Regions from separate parts of the Vogesella sp. AC12 genome, predicted to be linked through region 2. Evidence: riboswitches for the same ligand, from Rfam matches in the RefSeq annotation. Region 2 holds a riboswitch; the other holds the start of a gene.

Region 1 (9,575 bases), on a different contig from region 2:
TGCTGATCGAGGTGATCAGCGCCGCTTTGCTGAGCGTGGCCGGGTCCAGCACCGCCGCGGCGGAGGAGGTACACAGCATGATCACGTCGGCGTTGTCGCAGGCGGCATCCACGCTGCTGCTGATCTCGATGCGCGGGTCCAGCGCCTGCAGTTGTTGCTGCAGCTCCGGCTTGGCGGCGAGATCCGGCGCGTACACGCGGATGCGCTGCCAGTCGCGTAGCGGCAGCACGTGGCGCAGGTGCGCCTGGCCGAGCGCGCCGCAGCCGATCAGTGTCAGCTGGCGGCTGTCTTGCCGCGCCAGCAGCTCGATGGCCAGCGCGCTGGTGCCGGCGGTGCGTTCCACCGTCAGCAGGCCGGAATCGCAGAACAGCAGCGGCTGGCCGGTTTGCATCGACATCAGGCTGGTCCAGGCACTGATCACCGGCCGGCCGTCGGTGACGATGTAGGGCGACAGCTTGGCGCCGAACACGCCGGCATCGGCCAGTACGCCCTGATAGGTGATGACGTCGCCGGCGCCTTGCGGGAACAGGGTCAGCGTCTGTGCCGGCTGTACCGCGCGCTCGTGCGCCAGTGCCTGGAACAGCGCGCTCAGCGCGGCGCGCACCGGCAGCGCCGGCAGGTAGTCGCGCACCTGTTGCTGGTTGAGGAGCAGGGGCGCGGCGTGGTGGTCGATGTGGTTCATGCTGGGCTCTCGTATTGGTGTGCTCGGGCACTGCCGGATGGTAGACCGTGGCAGGCTTGTTTGTTGTATTAAATTCCATTGTGGAAAAAAAGTCTACAAATTGTGTGGCGGCCATTTTTCCAGGGGTTTGCTGGTGTTTTTGGCTGCTTGTTTGATGTCAAGTTGTTGTTATTTAAATGATAAATTGCAGCTCAATACATGGATTTGTCATGGGGTGGTCGGCTTTGACCGCCGTGTCTGGTGGGTGGCGGTCAGATTTTTTATAAATTAATTGTCCAAAGTAGAAAAAATGTCTATCTTGTGACCGAGCCAAAGCAAGACGTGAACGCAGCCCCGCCGGCTGCCAAACCACGCAGGCGCCATGGCCTGGCCAGGCGCAACGGGACGGGACGTTACCCGCTACAGGAACAAAGGAGACATTTCATGATCAGCAAACGCGTTCGCAATGCCGTTTTCCCTCTGCTGGCCTGCCTCGCCGGTACCGCCATGGCGCAGGGTGCGCCGCTGCGCATGGGGCTGGAGCCGTTCTACCCGCCGTTCGAGAGCAAGCAGGCCGACGGCCAGCTGGTCGGCTTCGACATCGATGTCGGCAAGGCGATCTGCGAGCGCATGGCCGCCAAGTGCAGCTGGGTGGAAACCTCGTTCGAGGGCCTGATCCCCGGCCTGAAGGCGAAGAAGTTCGACGTCATCAACTCGGCGATGAACATCACCGCCAAGCGCCGCGAGTCCATCGACTTCACCGCCCCGATCTACATCGTGCCGATCCAGATGGTGGCGCGTCGCGACAGCAAGCTGACGCCGACCGTGGCCAGCCTGAAGGGCAAGACCGTCGGCGTGCTGCAGGGCGCCACCCAGGAAGACTTCGTGCGCAAGCACTGGGAGAAACACGGCGTGAAGGTGGTTGCCTACCGCGACCAGGCGCAGATTTTCCTTGATCTGGCCGCCGGTCGTCTGGATGCCGGGGTGCAGGAAGCGCAGACTGCGATGGAAGGCTTCCTCAGCAAGCCGCAGGGCAAGGACTTTGACTTTGCCGGCGGCGTGATCAGCGACTTCGCCACCCTCGGCGAGGGCACCGGCATGGGCCTGCGCAAGGGCGACCCGCGCAAGGCCGAGCTGGACAAGGCGATTGCCAGCCTGAAGCAGGACGGCACCCTCAGCAAGCTGTCGCAGAAGTACTTCCACCGCGACATCGTCGCCAAGTAAGCGGCGTGCAAGGTTGGCCGCAGGCTGCGGCCAACCTTGCAGATTCCGTTGCCATGGCCGCTGCTCGCAGCGCCCATGGCAACTGCATCTGAAAGAAGCACAACATGGATTTCGACATCATCGTCCTCGGCGCCGGCATGATCGGCGTTTCTTCTGCCATCGCCCTGCAGCAGCGCGGCTTGCGCGTGGCGCTGCTCGACCGCCGCGCGCCCGGCGAGGAAACCAGCCACGGTAACGCCGGCCTGCTGGAACGCGCCGCCGTGGTGCCCTACGGCTTCCCGCGCAATATCGCCAGCGTGCTGCGCATCGGCCGCAACCGCAGTGCCGACGTGCGCTACCAGCCGTCCAGCCTGCTGCAGAGCGCGCCGTGGCTGTGGCGCTACTTCCGTGCGTCCGCCCCGCATCGCCTCGCCGCCGCCGCGCACGACATGCTGCCGCTGATCAGCCGCAGCCTGGACGAACACGCCACGCTGATCGCCGCGGCCAATATGCGCGGGCTGTGCAGTGACGACGGTCTGTTCGAGGCCTACCGCACCGAGGCCGGCTTTGCCGCCGAGGCCGCCAACGCGCGCCGCATTGCCGCCGAACACGGTCTGCAGTTGCAGATCCTCGACGCGGCACAGCTGCGCGCCGCCGAGCCGGGCCTCGGCGAGGGCTTCGCCGGCGCGGTGCACTGGCGCGACCCGCAGCGCATCAGCGATCCGGGTGCACTGACCCGCGGCTATGCCGCCTATTTCGAGAGCCTGGGCGGGGTACTCCTGCAGCAGGAGGCCACGGCGCTGGTCCCGGACGGCAGCGGCTGGCAGGTGGTCACCAGTGGCGGCACGCTGCGCGCGGCGCAGGTCGTCGTCGCCATGGGGCCGTGGTCCGATGACATTTTCCAGCCGCTGGGCTACCGCATTCCGCTGCAGACCAAGCGCGGCTACCACATGCACTACCGGCCTCTGGGGCCGGGGCTGAGCTACACCGTGGCCGACGTGGAAGGCGGCTTCGTGGTATCTCCGATGCAGCGCGGCCTGCGCATCGCCACCGGCGTGGAACTGGCGCGGCGCGACGCCGCCCCCAACTACGCGCAGCTGGAGCAGGCCGAGGCGCTGGCGCGCGGGCTGTTCCCGCTCGGTGAGCGGCTGGATGTCACGCCGTGGATGGGCAGCCGCCCGTGCCTGCCGGACATGCGCCCGGCGCTGGGCGCCGCACCGCGCCACAAGGGCCTGTGGTTCAACTTCGGCCACGCCCACCACGGCCTGACGCTGGGGCCGGTGTGCGGCCAACTGCTGGCGCAGGTGATCTGCGGAGAGACGCCGTTCACCGATCCGGCACCGTATGCGCCGGCGCGCTTCCTGTAGCCGGACGCGTGAATGCAAAAAGCCCGCCGAAAAGGCGGGCTTTGTCGTTGCGGCCAACCTTGTGCAAGGTTGGCCGCAGCTGTCGCGGATGGTGCGCTCAGCACTCGACGATGTTGACCGGCACCTCGATCACGTTGATCGCCAGCCCGCCGCGCGCGGTTTCCTTGTACTTGGTGCTCATGTCGCGGCCGGTGTCGCGCATGGTCTTGATCACGCGGTCCAGCGACACGAAGTGCTGGCCGTCGCCGCGCAGCGACATCCGCGCCGCGTTGATGGCCTTGATCGACGCCATCGCGTTGCGCTCGATGCACGGCACCTGTACCAGGCCGCCGACCGGGTCGCAGGTCAGCCCCAGATTGTGTTCCATGCCGATCTCGGCGGCGTTTTCCACCTGCTCCGGCGTGCCGCCCAGCACTTCGGCCAGGCCGCCGGCCGCCATCGAACAGGCGGAGCCGACTTCGCCCTGGCAGCCGACTTCGGCGCCGGAAATGGACGCATTGAGCTTGAACAGGATGCCGATGGCGCCAGCGGTGAGCAGGAAGCGCACGATGCCGTCGTCGCTGGCGCCGGGGATGAAGCGCGCGTAGTAGTGCAGTACCGCCGGGATGATGCCGGCGGCGCCGTTGGTCGGCGCGGTCACCACGCGGCCGCCGGCGGCGTTTTCCTCGTTCACTGCCAGCGCGTACAGGTTCACCCAGTCCAGTACCGTCAGCGGGTCGCGCAGCGCCGCTTCCGGCGACGACAGCAGCTTGCGGTGCATGTCGGCGGCGCGGCGCTTGACCTTCATGCCGCCGGGCAGGATGCCCTCGCGCTCGCAGCCGCGCTTCACGCAGGCCTGCATCACGTGCCAGATGTTGAGCAGGCCGCTGCGGATCTCGTCCTCGCTGCGCCACGCCAACTCGTTCTCCAGCATGATCTGGCTGATGCTCTTGCCGTGGCGCTGGCACAGCGCCAGCAGCTCGGCGCCGCTCTTGAACGGGTGCTTCAGCTCGGTGATGCCCGGTGGCACGAAGCCGGCGTCGATCGCCGCCTCGTCGACCACGAAGCCGCCGCCGACCGAGTAGTAGGCGCGCTTGGACAGGCTGCTGCCGTCGGCGGCAAACGCCTCGAAGATCATGCCATTAGGGTGATAGGGCAGCGCCTTGCGCTTGTGCAGGATCAGGTGCTCGGACTCGATGAAGTCGATCTCGTGCGTGCCCAGGAGTGCGATGCGCTTGTTGTTGCGGATGGCGGCCAGCATGCCGTCGACGGCATCGGTGTCGACCAGGTCCGGGTATTCGCCCTGCAGCCCGAGCAGTACCGCCACATCGCTGCCGTGGCCTTTGCCGGTGGCACCGAGAGAACCGAACATTTCGGATTTGACGCTGGCGGTCTGCGCCAGCAGGCCGTCCTTTTCCAGCCGGGCGACGAATTGCCGCGCCGCGCGCATCGGGCCGACGGTGTGGGAGCTGGACGGGCCGATGCCGATCTTGAACAAATCAAAAACACTGATTGCCATGTTGCTTCTCTTGAGGTGGTGCCTGCGGCGCAGGTTCTGTTTTAACTATAGTCGGGCGCCGTCGGAATGACGGCGCCCGCTGCTGCTTAGCGGTAAACCGGGAAGGCGGCGCACAGCTCCGCCACCTGGCGTTTCACGCGGGCGGCGACATCGGCGTTGTCGATGTCGTCGAGGATGTCACACACCCAGTGCGCCACCTGGCCGGCTTCCGCTTCCTTGAAGCCGCGGCTGGTGATCGCCGGGCTGCCGATGCGGATGCCGCTGGTGACGAACGGGCTTTGCGGGTCGTTCGGTACCGCGTTCTTGTTGACGGTGATGCAGGCGGCACCCAGCGCGGCGTCGGCGGCCTTGCCGGTGAGGCCCTTGTCGATCAGGCTCAGCAGGAACAGGTGGTCATCGGTCTTGCCGGACACCACCGTGTAGCCACGCTGCTGGAACACCTCCACCATGGCGCGGGCGTTGGCCAGCACCTGTTTCTGGTAGTCGACGAATTCCGGCTGCAGCGCCTCGAGGAAGGCTACCGCCTTGGCGGCGATCACGTGCATCAGCGGGCCGCCCTGGATGCCGGGGAACACCAGCGACTGCAGTTTCTTTTCCAGCTCGGGGTTGGCCTGCGCCAGGATCAGGCCGCCGCGCGGGCCGCGCAGCGTCTTGTGGGTGGTGGTGGTGACCACGTGCGCGTGTGGCACCGGGTTCGGGTACAGCCCGGCTGCCACCAGGCCGGCGACGTGCGCCATGTCGACAAAGAAATACGCGCCGACGCTGTCGGCGATCTGGCGCATGCGCTTCCAGTCCACCACCAGCGAGTAGGCGGAGAAGCCGGCGACCAGCATCTTCGGCTTATGTTCGCTGGCCAGACGCTGCACTTCGTCGTAGTCGATCTCACCAGTGTCCACGTTGATGCCGTACTGCACCGCGTTGTAAATCTTGCCGGAGAAGTTGACCTTGGCGCCGTGGGTGAGGTGGCCGCCGTGCGCCAGGCTCATGCCCAGCACGGTGTCGCCCGGCTGCAGCAGCGCCATGTACACCGCGGCGTTGGCCTGGCTGCCGGAGTGCGGTTGCACGTTGGCGTAGTCGGCGCCGAACAGTTGCTTGGCGCGGTCGATGGCCAGCTGTTCGGCGACATCGACGTGCTCGCAGCCGCCGTAGTAGCGCTTGCCGGGATAGCCCTCGGCGTACTTGTTGGTCAACTGGCTGCCTTGCGCCTGCATCACGCGCGGGCTGGTGTAGTTCTCGGAGGCGATCAGCTCGATGTGGTCTTCCTGGCGTTGTGCCTCGGCCTGCATCGCGGCCCACAGTGCGTCGTCGAAACCGGCAATCTCCATCTCTTTGGTAAACATCGTGCATTCCTTTTTCTTGGCGCGAACGGCAAAGGTTGGCCGCAACCGCGCTGGTAGTGGCGGCAGGGTCGGGCAGGGCGTTGACGCATGGATGTGCGGCGTAAAGGACAATGGCGCCCGCCCGGCGTCTGCCGGACGATGCCCCCTCTGTCCCTTTGCCTGAGAGATTGCGGCGCACGGTGTACCCACCGGGCCATGCTTCCTTCGGCGAGATCCGGCCTTGCGGCTGATCTACTCTCCAGAGTGCCAGACGTCGCTGCAGTTCTTTTGCCTGAGAGTTTCCGGGGCGATTCCCCTTCGGCGCTGTCAGCGAATGACAGTCTCTCCTGCAGCGGCTTGATTGGCTGGTCGCAATCTAGTGAAGCGGCGCGCGGCTGTCAACGCATCGACGACAGTATTCAATGTGCTGTTGCAGCAAAAAAACCTGCCGCAAACGCGCCGATCCAGTCGGATCAGGCGTTCGGCAGGGTTTGCACTGCAAAACCGTATGCTTATATAAGGTGTGCTATCGCGGCGGGAATCAGACGCTGGCGACGGTAAAGCGCTGGCGGTGGTGTTGCGGCTGCAGCGCTTCGTCCACTACCGCCACGGCGAGGTCGGCGTCGCTGATGCCGGCCGGTGCTTCGCCTGCCATCAGCAGCTCGTTACCGCCGAGACGGTACTGGCCGCTGCGCGCACCCGGCGACAGCAGCGCCGGCGGCGACACGAACACCCAGTCCAGCTGCGTTTCCTGTTGCAGCAGGTTCAGCGCCTGGCGCGCGCCCTCGGCACCTTCCTTGTATTCCGCCGGGAAGTGCGGGGTGTCAATCAGCTGCACGCCGGGGGCGACGAACAGGCTGCCGGCACCGCCGATCTCGATGAAGCGCGGTACACCGGCGGTCTTGACCCCGGCGACGATAGCCTGGTGGCCGGCGAGGAACAGCGCGCGGATGTCGGCCTTGTCCCAGCCGGGGTTGAAGGCGCTGATCACCACGTCGTGGCCGGCCACGGCACGGGCCACCTCGTCGGCGTCGTAGGCATCGGCGGCCACCACCTCAAGGTTGGCCGCAGCAGCGATGCGCTCGGGACGGCTGGCGATGGCGGTGACGGCGACATTGCGCGACAGCAGTTCTTTCAGGATGGCCGAGCCGACAAAGCCGCTGGCGCCGATCAGTGCGATTTTCATGAGTGCTCCTTGCTGCCCGCTGACGGGCGGTGATTGATGAGAGTAGTGTAATTGCCGATTCACATTCCGATAATCCGTCGTAAAATTGATTGATTGTTAAGTTGAAATAATGAATATGGACGAATTGCGCAGCATGGCGGTGTTTGCCCGGGTGATCGAGAAAGGCTCGATGAACGCGGCGGCGCAGAGCCTCGGCATCACGCCGTCGGCGGTCAGCCAGCATCTGCGGCGGCTGGAGCAACGCCATGGCGTCACCCTGCTACAGCGCACCACGCGCAAGCTGACGCTGACCGAGGCCGGGCAGCTGTTCTATCAGGGCTGCGCGGCGATGCTGGCGGCGGCGCGGCAGGCGGAGCAGCAGCTGTCGGCGCTGCGCGATGCGCCGGTGGGCGAGCTGCGCATCTCCGCCCCCAGCGGCCTGGCCGGCGGCGTGCTCAGCAGCGCGCTGGCACCGCTGTTGGCGGCCAACCCCGGCCTCAGCCTGCGGCTGTTCTTTCACGACGAGATGGTGGACCTGCTGGAGTTGCAGATTGATCTCGCGATCCGGGCCGGCAAGCTGAAGGATTCGTCACTGGTGGCGCGCCATCTGGCCGACTGGCACTTTGTCATTTGTGCGTCGCCGGTCTATGTTGCAAAGCATGGCCTGCCGCAAACACCGGCCGAGCTGTTGCAACACGACTGGGTCGGGGTGGCCGCGCACGAAGGCTTGAGCCGCTTGCAGTTGACGCGCGGTGCAGAAACGGTGACTTTATCGATGCCGCCGCGTATCAGCAGCAACAATATCCTGTCGGCGCGTGCCTTTGTGCTGGAAGGCTTGGGCCTGTCCTTGCAACCGGAGCCGGAAGTACGCAAGGAACTGGCCGCCGGTCTGCTGCAGCCGGTGCTGAGCGAGTGGAGCCTGCCGGAATTGCCGTTGTGGATGGTGACACCGCGGCGCGAGGGGCAACCTGCAAAAGTGCGACATGCAATGTCGGCATTGCAGGCGGCCTTGGGTGGCGAACGCCATCTTTGACATTGGCAAGGGCGGTTTGTTGCCGGATTGTTTCGATATTGTTATATAAAAATGCCAGCTAATGAGGATTGTGCGCAGAATACAAAATTCCGTTGTTAACGAAATGCCATGAAATGGCTTTGTGAATATAAACAAATAACCACAGGTGGGCTTAGTAGTACTATGCCGCACCATAACTTACAAAATTCAGTGGGGAATACACATCATGATGTCATTGCGTACTCGCCTGATGGCCTTCGTGCTGCTGGTACTGACGGTACTCGCGGTCATGTTCTGTGCCGTCGCGTACTGGAAAATGAGCGACGCCCTGTCCAGTGCCATCCGTAACGAAATCAATCAGGCCGCCAACAGCAAGGCGAGCTTTGTTGCCGAGTGGGTGTCCACCCGCCAGAAGATCGTCGCCTCGGCGCTGCCGCGCTTCGGTACCGGCGAATTGCAGCCGGTGCTGGACCAGGCGCGCGATGCCGGCGGTTTTGACGACATGTACATCGGTCAGCCGGACAAGACCATGACCCAGTTCACCGGTGCGCCGAAAGTACCGGAAGGCTACGACCCGACCGGGCGGCCATGGTATCTGGCGGCCAAGGATGCGACCGGCCCGATCGCGTCGCCGCCTTATATCGATGCCGCCACCAAGCGTCCGATCATCACCTTCGCCCAGGCACGCAAGGATGGCGGCCAGCTGGTGGCCGTGGCCGGTGGTGACGTGACGCTGCAGCGCGTGGTGGATGAAGTGGTTGCCGCCAAGCTGCCGGGTGACGGCTATGCCTTCCTGGTGACCGGCGACGGCACCGTGATTGCGCACCCGGAAAAAGAATCCGGCCTGAAAAAGATCGGCGAGGTGGTGGCCGGCTACGACATGAACGCGGTGAACAAGGATGGCCAGATCGTGGACGTGTCGATCAACGGTGACGCCACCCTGACCGCGCTGTATCCGGTGGGCAAGACCGGCTGGTTCCTCGGCGTGATGGTGCCGGTGGCCGCCGCAATGGCACCGGTGACACAGTTGCTGATGGTGATGGTAGGCCTGCTGGTGATCGGCCTGGTGGTGTCCGGCATCTTCGCCTACGTTGGCGTGGCGCGCATGCTGTCCGGCCTGTCGGTGCTGCGCAATGCGATGCGTGAAGTGGCCAGCGGCCACGGTGACCTGACCAAGACGCTGCCGGTCGGCAACCGTGACGAAGTCGGCCAGATTGCCGAAGCCTTCAACCAGTTCGTGGCCAAGCTGCGCGAGATGTTCCTCACCGTGCGCGACGAATCCGATTCGCTGGCGCGCGACGCTGCCGACCTGAACCGTGTGGCGGAGCAGATCGCCCAGGATTCGCGCGT
Region 2 (9,575 bases):
CTCGGCTTATTCGTACTCCTCTACCGACGGGCAGCTGCACACCAGGTTGCGGTCGCCGTACACGTCGTCGATGCGGTTCACGCTAGGCCAGAACTTGTTGTCCAGCACGTAAGGCAGCGGGAAGAACGCTTCTTCGCGGCTGTAGGCACGCGTCCACTCGCCAGTGATGTCGGCCTTGCTGTGCGGCGCGTTGACCAGCGGGTTGTCGTTCAGCGGCCAGACGCCGCTCTGCACCTTGTCGATCTCCTGACGGATGGCGACCATGGCGGCGATGAAGCGGTCCAGCTCGGCCTTGGATTCCGATTCGGTCGGCTCGATCATCAGCGTGCCCGCTACCGGGAAGCTCATGGTCGGCGCGTGGAAACCGTAGTCCATCAGGCGCTTGGCGACATCTACTTCGGTGACGCCGGAGGCGGCCTTCAGCGGACGCAGGTCGATGATGCACTCGTGCGCGACACGGCCGTTGGCGCCGGTGTACAGCACCGGATAGTGTGCCGACAGGTTCTGCATCAGGTAGTTGGCGTTCAGCAGTGCCATTTCGGTGGCGTGCTTCATGCCTTCCGCACCCATCATCGCGATGTACATATAGGAGATCGGCAGGATGGAGGCGGAGCCAAACGGCGCGGCGGAGACCGCGCTCTGACCGGCCACTGCGCCCGGCACTTCCGACACCACGTGGTTGGCCATGAATGGCGCCAGGTGCGACTTCATGCCGATCGGACCCATGCCCGGGCCGCCGCCGCCGTGCGGAATGCAGAAGGTCTTGTGCAGGTTCATGTGCAGCACGTCGGCGCCGATGTCGGCCGGACGGGTCAGGCCCACCTGCGCGTTCATGTTGGCACCGTCCATGTACACCTGGCCGCCGTTGGCGTGGATCAGGGCGCAGATTTCCTTGATGCCTTCCTCGAACACGCCGTGGGTGGACGGATAGGTGATCATCAGCGCGCCAAGGTTGGCCGCATGCTGCTCGACGCGGGCCTTGAGATCGGCCATGTCCACGTTGCCGTTGTCGTCGGTTTTCACCACCACCACCTGCATGCCCAGCATCTGCGCGGTAGCCGGGTTGGTACCGTGCGCCGATTGCGGGATCAGGCACACGCTGCGGTGCGCTTCGCCACGGCTGGCGTGGTAGCGGCGGATCGCCAGCAGGCCGGCGTATTCACCCTGCGCGCCGGAGTTCGGCTGCATCGAGATCGCGTCGAAACCGGTGATCGCCAGCAGCTGCTGTTGCAGGCCTTCGATCATTTCCAGGTAGCCAACGGCCTGGTCGCGTGGTGCGAACGGGTGCATGTTGGCGAATTCCGGCCAGGTCACCGGAATCATCTCGCTGGTGGCGTTCAGCTTCATGGTGCAGCTGCCCAGCGAAATCATCGAGTGGTTCATCGCCAGATCGCGGTTTTCCAGCTTCTTCAGGTAGCGCAGCATCTCGTGCTCGCTGTGGTGCTCGTTGAACACCGGGTGCGACAGGATCGCCGATTCGCGCTTCAGCGCGGCCGGGATGGCATCGCTTGCGGCCGCGTCCAGCGCGGCGATGTCGGCGGCCTTGCCGGTGAACAGCTCGATCAGCTGCGCGAGGTCCGCCTCGGTGGCGGCTTCGTGGAAGGCCACACCCAGCACGCCGTTGCCGGCATCGCGCAGGTTGATGCCGGCGGCCAGTGCCGCGGCGTAAACGTTGGCCGCACGATCGCCCAGCTCAACCTGTACCGTGTCGTAGAAGCGGTCGAATACCAGCTTGCCGCCGGCGGTCTTCACCGCGTGGGCGAAGATCGCCGCCAGACGGTGGATGCGGGTGGCGATGCGCTTGACGCCTTCCGGACCGTGGTACACCGCGTACATGCCGGCCATATTGGCCAGCAGCACTTGCGAGGTGCAGATGTTGGAGTTGGCTTTTTCGCGGCGGATGTGCTGCTCGCGGGTCTGCAGCGCCATGCGCAGCGCGGTCTTGCCCTTGGCATCAATGGACACGCCGATGATGCGGCCGGCCGCGGAACGCTTCATGTCGTCGCGGAAGGCGAAGTAGGCAGCGTGCGGGCCGCCAAAGCCCATCGGCACGCCAAAGCGCTGGGTGTTGCCCACCGCCACGTCGGCGCCCATTTCGGCCGGCGACTTCAGTGCCACCAGCGCCATCACGTCGGCAGCCACGATGGCCACCGCGCCACGGGCTTTTGCCGCAGCAATGTACGGGGTCAGGTCCAGCAGCTCGCCGGATTCGCCCGGGTACTGGAACAGCGCGCCGAAGTAGTCGCCGTTGCCGGCTTCTTCCGGATGGCCCAGCACCAGCTCGAAGCCGAAGTATTCGGCGCGGGTCTTCAGCACGTCCAGTGTCTGCGGCAGCACGCGGCGATCGACGAAGAACTGCTCGGATTTCACTTTCGACACGCGGCGCGCCAGCGTCATCGCTTCGGCGGCGGCGGTGGCTTCGTCCAGCAGCGAGGCGTTGGCCAGCTCCAGGCCGGTGAGGTCGATCACCATCTGCTGGAAGTTGAGCAGCGCTTCCAGGCGGCCCTGGGCGATTTCGGCCTGGTACGGGGTGTAGGCGGTGTACCAGCCCGGGTTTTCCAGCACGTTGCGCAGGATCACGCCCGGCACCTGTACCGGGTAGTAACCCAGACCGATGAAGGACTTGTTGACGATGTTCTTGCTGGCGACGGTTTTCAGTGCCGCCAGTGCGTCGGCTTCACGCATCGCCGGCGGCAGGTCCAGCGCGCGGTTGAAGCGGATGCCGGCCGGCACGGTCTGTGCCACCAGGTCTTCGACGGAGCTGACGCCGATGGCGGCCAGCATGTCGGCTTTTTCGGATTCGCACGGGCCGATGTGGCGGGCGATGAATTCTTGATGATTGAAGAGTTGCGAGAGCGACATGTCTTCGATTCCGTTTGCTGAATAAGCCACGAAACACACGGAAGGACACGGGGCAGGCAGGCTGCCGGTGGGGCGTGTGTTTCCGTGTGGTCCGTGGCTAAAAAACAAAAAGCCCTACTGTCTGACGACAGCAGGGCTCGTTCATCAGGCGCCGATTTCGGCAGCGTAAGTCGCTGCGTCCAGCAGGCCGTCCAGATCAGCGGCGTTGGCCGGCTTGATCTTGAAGAACCAGCCAGCGGCGTACGGCTCGCTGTTGGCCAGCTCCGGGTTGGCTTCCAGTTCGGCGTTCACTTCCAGGATTTCACCGGCGATCGGCGCGTACACGTCGGACGCGGCCTTCACCGATTCCACCACACCGGCTTGCTCGTCGGCCGCCAGGTTGGCGCCAACGGCTGGCAGCTCGACAAATACGATGTCGCCCAGCAGCTCTTGCGCGTGCTCGGTGATGCCTACGGTCACGGAGCCGTCGGCTTCCAGGCGCAGCCATTCGTGGCTGGATACGTATTTCAGTTCGGCAGGAATGTTGCTCATGGTTTCTCTCCAGAAAAATGCGTTGTCATGGTGTGGATCGGGACTGCCTCGGCTCGCCCCGTCGTTATACACCAGCTTATTCAAAAACTTTCTTGCCGTTGCGCACGAACGGCATTTTCACCACACGCACCTCGGTCAGCGTGCCGCGCAGGTCAACCTGGGCGGTGGCGCCGGTGGCAGCCGGGACGCGGGCGATGGCGATGGAGTGTTTCAGGGTCGGCGAGAAGGTGCCGCTGGTGATGATGCCTTCGGCACCGTCGACCACGACCTTCTGGCCTTCGCGCAGCACACCGCGGCCTTCCAGCACCAGGCCGACCTGTTTCATCGGCACGCCGGCGGCTTTTTGCGCTTCCAGCGCCTTGCGGCCGATGAAGTCGCGCTCTTCCGGATTCCAGGCGATGGTCCAGCCCATGCCGGCTTCCAGCGGCGACACGGTCTCGTCCATGTCGTGGCCGTACAGGTTCATGCCGGCTTCCAGACGCAGGGTATCGCGCGCGCCCAGGCCGATCGGCGCCACGCCGGCGGCTTTCAGCTCGTTGAAGAAGGTGATGGCCTGATCGGCCGGGATCATGATTTCGAGGCCGTCTTCACCGGTGTAGCCGGTGCGGGCGTAGAACCACTCGCCGGACGGCAGACCCTGGAATACTTTCAGTGCCTGGATGGATTCGGCCAGGGCCGGCTTGACGGCGCAGACCTTCTCGATGGCTTTCGGGCCCTGCACCGCCAGCATCGCGAGGTCGCGGCGCACTTGCAGCTGCACGTCGAAGCCGGCGGACTGCTTGTCCATCCATGCCAGGTCTTTCTCGGTGGTGCCGGCGTTGATCACCATGCGGTAGCCGGTGGCGGTCAGGTACACGATCAGATCGTCGACCACGCCGCCCTGCTCGTTGAGCATGCCGGAGTACAGCGCCTTGCCTTCGAAGCCGAGCTTGGCCACGTCGTTGGCGATCAGCTTCTGCAGCCAGACCTTGGCGTCGCTGCCACTGATGTCGACCACGGTCATGTGCGACACGTCGAACATGCCGGCGTCGCTACGCACGATCTCGTGCTCTTTCAGCTGCGAGCCGTAGTGGATCGGCATTTCCCAGCCGGCGAAATCAACCATCTTCGCGCCGGAAGCGACGTGGGCATCAAATAAAGGGGTACGTTTCGGGGCCGTCATTGCAAGTCCTTGGAGTGAGATTTGTCCCTACCTCACACCCCTCTGTCCCTGCACCTGAGATTTTCCGGCATTGCGCCGTTAGCCCCTTCGGTGGGCGCTGTACGCGCCGCTCTCCAGATTCTGCGGGCCGATTACGGCCCGATTCTTGCAGTCCTTTTGCCTGAGCGATTGCGGGTGCACTTGCGCCTTCGGCGGCGGCGTCCGGTTTGGCCCGGCGCGGCTCTCTCCTGCGGAATGGGCGCATTATCGTTGCCGAAAGCCGCCTTGGCAAGCTGGTTTTGCCGGCAGATCAGCCGCTTGCCACAGACGGCGGCTGATCATCTAGAAATCCGTGCTGGGCGGGATAAAAATCGGCAGGAAAGCAGGACAACACCATCAGAAATTGACTGCATGGAGCTATCTGTAACTGCGTGTGTTTTTGAGCATGATTAAGTAATTATTGGTAACGATGAAATATTGAATTATCATTACCAACCATGCACGTCGTACAACTGATATGCATTCCCATATAGGGGTGCATTACAAGTTAGCCACCTCCAAATCAATGCAGTTTAATTGTGTGAAATCATGTCTTCTAACTACAAAGCAAATATGTCTTTTGAAGCCGAAGTGCGGCGCATTGCTGAGGCCGTATGGAACCTTCAACCAGGGCAGTGTCAGCCAATGCACTACCCAAACGACCCAGTCGTCCGCGAAATAGATGGAATCGCCAGACTGCGCGACATCACACACCTGTTGATGGTCACCACCAGTACGCGACTTGACAAAGTAAAAGACGACTGCAAGAAGCTTTTGTCAGCCGAGAGAATAGAACAGACGCAAGCTGCTGCCGTTTCCAAATGGCTTATCACCGAAAATCAACTTGATGCACAACATATAGAACATGCACGTAAACAGAACGTACAAACTCTAACCTTGGCTCAGTTTCAACGCCGATTCTTCGATGGTGCAAAATACTTATCGCTCAGAAGAAAGGCTCCCTTTGGATCTGCTAGAGATCCACTCACTGACTCTACATCTTTGCCCGACAACACTTACGTACCCTTGCCTATGCGTGTAGGTTTTGATACGTCAACAACGAAGCCAATGACAGGACGAGAGATAACGCTTGATCAAATTTGCACTCGAATACTGGCCGGCGATATTGTTGTATTGAAAGCTCCATTTGGATCAGGCAAGAGCCTCACCACACGTGAAATTTTCAAAAAACTAGCTGCAGCCCATACCAAAGACACAACAAAATCTGTGCCACTGACACTCAACCTACGAGAGCATTGGGGTGAGGACTATTGCGATGAGATGTTGGATCGGCATGCCAGATCAATTGGCTACACGCCTCGCGAAGATACTGTAGTCGCTTGGAGAGCAGGTATGTGCTCTCTATTACTCGATGGGTTCGATGAGGTTGCCGCACAATCGGTCGTTCGCACCGAAAATAAGAATTTTATGAGAGAGGCGCGCCGTCGAGCACTAACTGGAGTGCGCGACTTTACCCAAAAACTTCCCGCAGAAGTCGGAATTTTCATCTGTGGTCGTGACCAGTACTTTGACTCTGATGCAGAACTTGCTAGCGCACTTGGGCTCACAGGAAGGAAATTTATAGCGGTTGACTTGGGAGAGTTTGATGAACACAGTGCCAATGAATTCCTGCGAAGACATGGAATCAATCAATCGCTTCCCGATTGGTTACCACGCAAACCCCTCTTGATGTCTTACTTGCTTAGGCACGACCTCTTCAATCAGGTACTTTCAATTGATGGAACAAAGGGTTTTGGGAACGCTTGGGATGCTTTCCTTGAGGCCATTTGCACCCGCGAAGCATCGCTTGAAAGATCAGTGATGGAATCAACGACCGTTCGAGCAGTACTTGAACGTCTCGCGTTTTCTGTCCGAGCAAAAGCAAACGGAACAGGGCCAATTTCAGGGGTAGACCTTGCGGAGGCCTATACAGCAGAAACAGGACAATCTGCTGGCGAAGGCGTCTTGGCGCAGCTTCAACGACTTCCCGGTCTTGCACAGCGGGACGCTGAATCTGGAACACGTTCATTCGTAGATTTTGATATGTTGGCTGCACTTCAGGGTGGAGCTTTCGCAAACCATGTTTTGACGAGTTTTCGGGACGTTAAAACAGTGCCGCTGGCAGCACTGAGCGAGCAGGCTCAGGATATGGCAGCTTACATTCTGGGTAAGAACGGAGCGACCGCTGACACACTGCAAAGTGTGTGCAGTCAGCTTCTGCTCTCTTCACCGCATGAGCGCGGCACCCACCAATATGCAGCGGACTGTCTTTCCCTAGCTATACGCTTTGCTACGCAAAGTGACAGGACTGAACTCAACTTGCATGGTTTAACGATAGAAAATGCAGCCTTAGATCGGATTTCACTTGACGAAGTGACCCTTAAAAACGTTACCTTCCGAAACTGCACTGTTCGAGAAGTCCAACTAGCCGAGTCTGTCATTAAACAGGGTGTCACATTCTCATCCTGTCTTGTTAGTCGCGTTATTGGAGCCAGCAACAGGGCCGGTGTGCCAATATCAGTCATATCAGAGGACTCTGAAATTGAGACCTTTGACAATATGTCTACGAACAATGCAGTCCTCAAGCTTGGCGTCCCTCCCCAGATGAAGGCATTTCTTACTATTCTTCGAAAACTATATAAGCAAGCTGGTGGAGGGCGGAAAGTTGCTGCATTCTCGCGAGGCATCAATCACCAAGATGTACTCCACTACATTAATCCAGTTTTGGCCATCCTACAGCGACACCAATTCGTATCAGTGTTCAACTCAGTTGTTCATCCTGTTCGTCGGCAGTCAGGCCGAGTAGAGGCCATTTTAGCAGCCCCCACACTGGTGGAAGACGCCGTTGTCACCGAAGTTCGTAATCTCGAATAAGGGCTAACTATGCGTTCAAACTAATGCCACCAACCACACACCGCGGATATTTTAAAACTACCGATAGCACAGATAAGCCACAGGCACATCCCCCCAAAAAAGTATCCAACGTTGGCCGCGAACCAAACACCCGGTGAGCATAACTCACCGGGCATTTTTTACACGGGGAGCCAAGCGCGAATAACGCCTGCCCTGTCATACAAGGCCTAGCCTTTCACCAACCGCTCTCTCAACTGCCACAAATACACCGGCAGCCCGGCCAGCAGCAGCAGCACACCCCACATCACCACCTCGGCCCCGGAGCCGAAAATGGTCCACAGCGCGAACACGAAGCCGCCGCCGGAGAACGCCAGCGGCGCCAGCCAGTCGCGGGGACGGAACTGCCGGTGGCGCTGCAGCATCACCGCCAACAGCGCCATCGCGCAGAACGCGTACGGCAGCAAGGTGGTGGCGGTGGCCAGCAGAATCACGAACTCGAAGATCTGCACCCCGCTGTCGCCGCCGGCGTACTTGCACGCGAGCAGAATGGTGACCAGCAGCGTGGACAGCAGCAGGCCGACGATGGGCACGCCGGCCGCGTTCTCGCGCTTGAAGAAGGCCGGGAACAGCCGGTCGCGCGCGGCGGCGGCCGGGATGTGGCCCTGCATCAGGCACCAGCCGTTGAGCGCGCCGAAGCAGGAAATCACCGCGCCGAGGCCGACGGCGTAGTACGCCCACTCGCCCCACAGGCTGCGCGCGGCATCGGCAAACGGCGCCGCCGATGCGGCCAACGTTGCCGCCGGCATCAGCCCCTGCAAGGCGACGGTGCTGGCAATGTACAGCGCGGCGGCGAGCAGCGTGCCCAGCACCGTGGCGCGCGGGATGGTGCGCTCCGGCCGGTCTACATCACCGGCCGGCACCGACGCCGACTCCAGCCCGAGAAAGGCCCACAGCGTCAGCGCCATGGTCGCCGGGATCGCCTCAGACAGCGGCTTGTGCTGCGGGTTGAACACGACAAAATCGGGGTTGAGGTACAGCAGACCGGCGACGGTGACCCCGGCCAGCGGCAGCAGCTTGATCAGGGTGGTGACGATGGCCACGCGGCCCGAGCTTTGCGCGCCGCGGCTGTTGATCCACGTCACCAGCCAGATCAGGCCGATGGCGGTGGCGCCGGCGGCGAGGTTGCTGTCGTTCAGCTGCGGGAAGAACACCCCCAGATAGCTGACGCCGGCCACGGTCAGCGCGGCATTGCCGGCCCACAGCGCGATCCAGTAACCCCAGGCGATGAGGAAGCCAGCGAAATCGCCGAAGCCTTCGTGGATATAGGCATACGGGCCGCCGGCCTTGTGCGGCAGCAGCGTCGCCAGCCGGGCGAACACCAGCGCGAGGCAGATCGCGCCCAGCGAGGTGATCACCCAGCCGATCAGCGAGGCGCCGCCGTACTGCGCCAGCGACGCCGGCAGCAGGAACACGCCGGAGCCGATCATGTTGCCCACCACCAGCGCGGTGCACATCCAGATGCCGAGTTTGCCTTTGGCGGCGGGTTGCGGAGCGTGACTCATGCGGTCCTCCGTGCGGAAGAACGCTGACGCCAGCGGGGAAACGGGCACGGCGCGGCGGCCGTGCAAGCGATGAAATCCTGCATGATGGGTTGAGGGTCCTGAATGGGGCGGCGCGGCCGCTGTTGCTCTGTCTGCGTGCCGCCGCCGGGCAGCGGCACCCTGGCAACCTGTTCCGGTTGCTCTGCCATGACAAACGGGCCTCGAAAGAGGCCCGTCTGGCGAAAGGGTGGCGATTGTATACCAAGTTCACTATGCAATGACGATAGGTCCCGGCGGCACCCGCGCCAGCTGCCAGTTGCCGCGCGCCCACTGCCACAGCTCGGCCACGTCGCCCGCTTCTGCCGGCGGCGCATGCCCCAGTCGCGTCAGCGCCTGCCGCAGCCCGGCGGCGGCCGACCTGGCGTCGATTGCCGGCGCCAGCGTCTGCTTCGACAGCTTTTCACCGGCGGCGTTGACCATCAGCGGCAGGTGACAGTGCGTCACCGCCGGCCCGCCCAGCTTCTGCCGCAGCCACAGCTGGCGCGGCGTCGACACCAGCAGGTCGGCCCCGCGCACGATGTCGGTCATGCCCTGCGCGATGTCGTCCA

The links. A riboswitch is a leader RNA that binds a small molecule or an ion and turns the genes downstream of it on or off. The one in region 2 is predicted to bind glycine.
Region 1: it holds a riboswitch for glycine, as region 2 does, so the genes downstream of both, glyA (serine hydroxymethyltransferase) here and gcvT (glycine cleavage system aminomethyltransferase GcvT) in region 2, are expected to answer to the same signal.

Annotation. Positions count from the first base shown of each region.
Region 1 is NZ_JANFNU010000005.1:220,551-230,125, forward strand. Features, by position in the region: gene NOM55_RS10545 (ornithine cyclodeaminase family protein) at 1-682, opposite strand, end outside; gene NOM55_RS10550 (ABC transporter substrate-binding protein) at 1,106-1,885, shown strand; gene NOM55_RS10555 (FAD-binding oxidoreductase) at 1,990-3,231, shown strand; gene NOM55_RS10560 (L-serine ammonia-lyase) at 3,329-4,729, opposite strand; gene glyA (serine hydroxymethyltransferase) at 4,816-6,069, opposite strand; glycine riboswitch at 6,319-6,408, opposite strand; gene NOM55_RS10570 (NAD(P)-dependent oxidoreductase) at 6,590-7,234, opposite strand; gene NOM55_RS10575 (LysR family transcriptional regulator) at 7,344-8,246, shown strand; gene NOM55_RS10580 (methyl-accepting chemotaxis protein) at 8,452-9,575, shown strand, end outside.
Region 2 is NZ_JANFNU010000004.1:156,547-166,121, reverse strand. Features, by position in the region: gene gcvP (aminomethyl-transferring glycine dehydrogenase) at 7-2,862, opposite strand; gene gcvH (glycine cleavage system protein GcvH) at 3,007-3,393, opposite strand; gene gcvT (glycine cleavage system aminomethyltransferase GcvT) at 3,470-4,555, opposite strand; glycine riboswitch at 4,588-4,682, opposite strand; glycine riboswitch at 4,694-4,795, opposite strand; gene NOM55_RS08880 (hypothetical protein) at 5,111-7,447, shown strand; gene NOM55_RS08875 (amino acid permease) at 7,654-8,988, opposite strand; gene gluQRS (tRNA glutamyl-Q(34) synthetase GluQRS) at 9,238-9,575, opposite strand, start outside.